2 regions of the Flavobacterium sp. HJSW_4 genome follow, and region 2 is predicted to be linked to the other one. Evidence: riboswitches for the same ligand, from Rfam matches in the RefSeq annotation. Region 2 holds a riboswitch; the other holds the start of a gene.
The links. A riboswitch is a leader RNA that binds a small molecule or an ion and turns the genes downstream of it on or off. The one in region 2 is predicted to bind S-adenosylmethionine.
Positions count from the first base shown of each region.

Region 1: another riboswitch for S-adenosylmethionine. It lies ahead of ACE01P_RS21995 (redoxin domain-containing protein); the one in region 2 lies ahead of ACE01P_RS19880 (alpha/beta fold hydrolase).

Region 1 covers NZ_JBHNPP010000038.1:20,226-22,631, reverse strand. Annotated here, with positions in the region: gene ACE01P_RS22005 (PAS domain S-box protein) at 1-224, shown strand, start outside; gene ACE01P_RS22000 (response regulator) at 227-676, shown strand; SAM riboswitch class I at 889-989, shown strand; gene ACE01P_RS21995 (redoxin domain-containing protein) at 1,232-2,221, shown strand; gene ACE01P_RS21990 (aminotransferase class V-fold PLP-dependent enzyme) at 2,395-2,406, shown strand, end outside.
Region 2 covers NZ_JBHNPP010000027.1:28,607-31,012, reverse strand. Annotated here, with positions in the region: gene ACE01P_RS19885 (hypothetical protein) at 640-840, shown strand; SAM riboswitch class I at 1,031-1,138, shown strand; gene ACE01P_RS19880 (alpha/beta fold hydrolase) at 1,216-2,199, shown strand; gene thrA (bifunctional aspartate kinase/homoserine dehydrogenase I) at 2,201-2,406, shown strand, end outside.

The sequences.
Region 1 (2,406 bases), on a different contig from region 2:
AAGATAACGGAATTGGCTTTGATCTTGATCAAACAAGACGTATTTTTGAAACGTTTACTCGTCTAAATTCGAAAGATCGCTACGAAGGAACAGGTTTAGGTTTGTCACTTTGTAAAAAAATAGCCGAACGCCACGGCGGAAGTATTACCGCAAGCGGAATTGCTGATAAAGGCGCAATTTTTATTATAACACTGCCATTCGAACAAAAAGTAAAAGACATTTAATTATGGAAGGAAAGATGATTTTATTAGCTGATGATGATACAGATGATGCAGAAATGTTTTGCGAAGCGCTGGCAGAAATTGATGAAAGTATTGTTTGCCATTGTTCGGAAAACGGCAGTGGAGTATTAAATATGCTGAAAGATCAAGAGAAAACTCCAAAGGTTGTTTTTCTGGATTTAAATATGCCAGTTATGAATGGCTGGGAATGTCTAAAGCAATTAAAACAAGAGGAACGTTATAAAGATATTCCTGTAATTATGATTTCTACCTCTTCACATAAAAATGACATGGACACTGCGGCCAATCTTGGAGCGGTCTGTTATTTTGTGAAACCAAATACTTTTAAAGATCTCAAACAAGCGTTGGGATTAATTACGTCAAATCTAGAAAACGGATTAAAAGAGACGCTTCCAAATCTTGAAAAGAACAAATATCTGCATGTTTTTCTTTGAGAATAAAGATTACATTTCGGAAAAACGTATGAATTGTTTTTATAAAAAGAAAGATGAATTCAAAATAATAATTTATCTTAATTTGTTGATTTTTATTGTTTTGTGATGGTTTAAAAGCATTTCTAAATAAAAATTTTAAAAAAATATAATTTAAATTACACTAATTCGGTAGAATTAATATATATTTGTATTACAGAAAATTTAAATAATGATACTTATCCAGAAAGACTGAGGGAATAGGCCCATTGAAGTCTTAGCAACCTGTTGCCGAATAAGGTGCTAAATCCTTCCGCTGTGTGCGGGCAGATAAGAAAGATTTCTCCGTAAATCTGTTTAAGATCATCCATATTAAAATCTTTATTATGAAAGCAGAATCAATTTTGTACAGCGGTTATGAACTCTTGAATTCCATTTTTGAAGAAAACAGCTTTGCCTTTTTCTGAATGAGAAAACAGTAGTCTTTTCCAGATTCCCTTTATAAAATAAAAATAACGCTAATGGCTTTTGGCATTGGCCTGGAATTCTTTTGTCTAATCTTAAAAAACTAAAAATAAAATGAAAAAAATACTATTAGGTTTTGCTTTGCTTCTTGGAGCTTTTCAAACTCAAGCTCAGGAAAATAATTTACAGTTAAAAGGAACTGTTGTCGACACCGTGGCGCAATACGTTTACTTGCAGAAGTTTCACAATAAAATGTTTACTACAATTGATTCGGCTAAAGTAAAAGACGGAAATTTTAGTTTTAAAACAAAAGTAAAAACACCAGAATTATACGGTTTAAGCGTAAATACAGAAAGTTCGCCTTTGTATATTTTTCTTGAAAAAGATCCGATTACGGTAAAATTGAGTCCGAAGAAATATTACACGGGTTCTGTGGTTGAAGGTTCGGCTTCTCAAGATTTATTCGAAACCTATAAAAAGACGAAAGACGTTGAAATCAGCAAATTCATAACAGAACATCCAAAATCTATAGTTTCGGCTTACGTGCTTTACAGAAATTGGTCGTACAGATTATCGCCAGAACAAATCACTCAAAATATTGCTTTATTAGATAAAAGCCTTCAAAATATTACTTACGTGAAAGAACTAAAAGAACTGGTTACCGTTTTAGACGGATTAGCAGTTGGTAAAAAAGCCCCTGATTTTACCGCTAAAGATCCAGATGGAAAACCAGTTCGCCTTTATGAAAATTTAAAAGGGTACACTTTAGTCGATTTTTGGGCATCTTGGTGCGGTCCATGCCGAAAAGAGAATCCGAATATCGTTGCTGCCTACAAAGAATTTCACGATAAAGGATTCAACATTGTAGCAATTTCTTTAGATAAAAAGAAAGAAAATTGGATAAAAGGAATTCAAGATGATAATCTAACATGGACACACGTTTCTGATTTGCTTTTCTGGAACAGCGCCGTTGCAAAATTATATGGAGTGAGAGCAATTCCTGGAAATTATTTAATTGATTCTAAAGGAATAATCGTTGCGAAAAACCTACATGGAGAAGAATTGCAATCGACTTTAAAATCTCTTTTGGAGAATAAAATTTGATAAAAACACATAATCTTGTCATCCTGACGAAGGAAGGATCTCCACAAGAAACTCCTCAAAGAATGTAACTAATCTTTGCGGAATATAGGACGAAGATTCCTCGTTCCTCGGAATGACAATATTGGGTAAAGCCTATTTAAAATACAATTTAGTTAATTTAAAATGATAAGGATATGAATGCTATT
Region 2 (2,406 bases):
AAAAAAAGATAAAAGAGAAAAAAGTTCTTTGATAAATTGATTTGTCAAATGGAATTATGAAGGAAAATCGGCTTATTTTGTAAGTTTTTTACTTGTATTATTTCGTTTTCGTTTTTGTAAGATGTTTTTTGTCGTTAAAAAACACATTTTCAACGGATTTTGTAATTAAATTCTTGAATTTTATTTGTGTAATAAGAAAAATATTTGCATATTTGTTATACCCAAAAACTACTAGAAATCAAATGAACTTAAAAGTCAACAAAATGTTTTGTGCCATTTCGGTTAAGACCGAGGCTGGGGTGTCTATTGCTAAAAAATTGTAAGAATACAATAATAATATAGTAAGAGCCTCCTAAGAAATATTTTAGGAGGCTTTTTAATTTAATAAAAATGCAGAATTTAAAACAACAATATAAATCACAGATGAATAAATCCTTACAGATGAACACGAAGATGTTTGCTGTCGCGCTTATTTGCGTGAACGTCTGTTGATACTAAAAGTATAAATGAGTTTAAAAACTTAAACCCTTTTGGTATCTAAAAAATCCAAAAGGGTTTTTTTATTCATTAAAACGAATTAACAAAAAGATAAACGAGAAATAAAGATTATAAAACACAACTTAACTAAAACTTATCATCATGAGCAAATTGAACTACTTCGCAGAAAAAATTTCTAAATTGAAAAACAGAAGGACAAAAAATAGTAATCCGCCGCCAACAAATGAATTGGCTCACCCAAGATTCGGAATCACAGAGGAAGATAAAAATACTTTGAAAAAAGTACCAAACTCTTTATTGTTTTTGATGTATTCAAAAGAAAATGAAACGCTTTTTATCTAAACGGAAAAGCATCATAAATTAGGGTAAAACCTGCTTAATTTTACTGGGCATTTTTGTTCGGTAAATTTTTGCGTATAATAGTTTTTGCTACAGTAAGTCACAGAAATTTAACAAACACTTTTAGATAAAATTTGTTTGTTATAGAAATTAGTAGTTAATTTGCACTCGTTAAGTTCAAACAAATATTGAAATGTTATAAAGAAAGGACGAGGGATTAGACCCGATGAAGCCTTAGCAACCCTTCGGTAAAACGAAGAAGGTGCTACATTCTACCACGCCAAACGTGGAAAGATAACAACAAGATTTTTTCTAGTTAAACCTAGTTTTTCTTTCTAATATTTCCATATACAAATCAATAATACAACAGATTTGAAATTGGAAAATATACCAAATCCCATTATAATTCAAGATTTCATCACAGAAAGTGGTGCAAATTATCATTCTATACCATTAAGTTTTACGCTGGCGGGTCAACCTTTGCACAGCGCGCCTATTGTTTTGGTTAATCATGCTTTAACTGGAAATTCGCAAGTTACTGGCGAAAATGGCTGGTGGAATGACTTAATTGGCGAAGGTAAAACCATTGATACTGCTGTTTATACCGTTTTAGCATTTGATATTCCTGGAAACGGAAGCAACTCTTTTTTAATCGACAATTATCATGACTTTACGGCCAGAGACATTGCAAGAATCTTTATCGAAGGCGTAAAAGCTTTAAATATCGAAAAGCTTTTTGCAGTTATTGGAGGTTCTGTTGGTGGTGGAATTGCTTGGGAAATTTTAGCTTTAGCGCCAAACATCACAGAAAATCTTATTCCGATTGCGAGCGATTGGAAATCTACAGATTGGCTTATTGCAAATTGCTTCTTGCAAGAGCAAATTCTAAACAATTCTTCAAAACCAATCGAAGACGCGAGAATACATGCCATGCTTTGTTACCGTTCGCCAGAATCATTTAAAGAAAAATTTCAGCGAACCATCAATCAAGATCTTTTGATTTTTAATATCGAAAGCTGGTTAGCACATCACGGAAAAAAATTGCAGAAAAGATTCCAATTATCTTCTTATAAATTAATGAATCAGTTGCTTAAAACAATTGATATTACTAGAAATAGTGAAAGTTTTGAAAACTTAATGTCTCAAACAAAAGCTTCAATTCATATTGTCGGAATCAATTCGGATTTGTTTTTTACAGCAAAAGAAAACGTAGAAACCTACGAAGAATTGAAGAAGTTTAAAGACAATGTTTTCTATAGCGAAATTGATTCGGTTCACGGACATGACGCTTTTTTAATCGAGTACAAACAATTAGATCATTTACTTGCCGACATTTTTAAGGCAGAAACAATAAAGAAATAAAATGAAAGTATTAAAATTTGGAGGTAAATCATTAGCAAACGGAGAAGGACTTAACAAAGTTGTTTCTATCATTTCTGATAAAGTAAATCAAGGTGAAAAAATTGCAGTTGTAGTTTCTGCGCGCGGAAATGCGACAGACGAATTGGAATTTATCTTAAGCATTGCTGCTAAAAATGGCAGCTACAAAGAATTATTAGAGAATTTTAA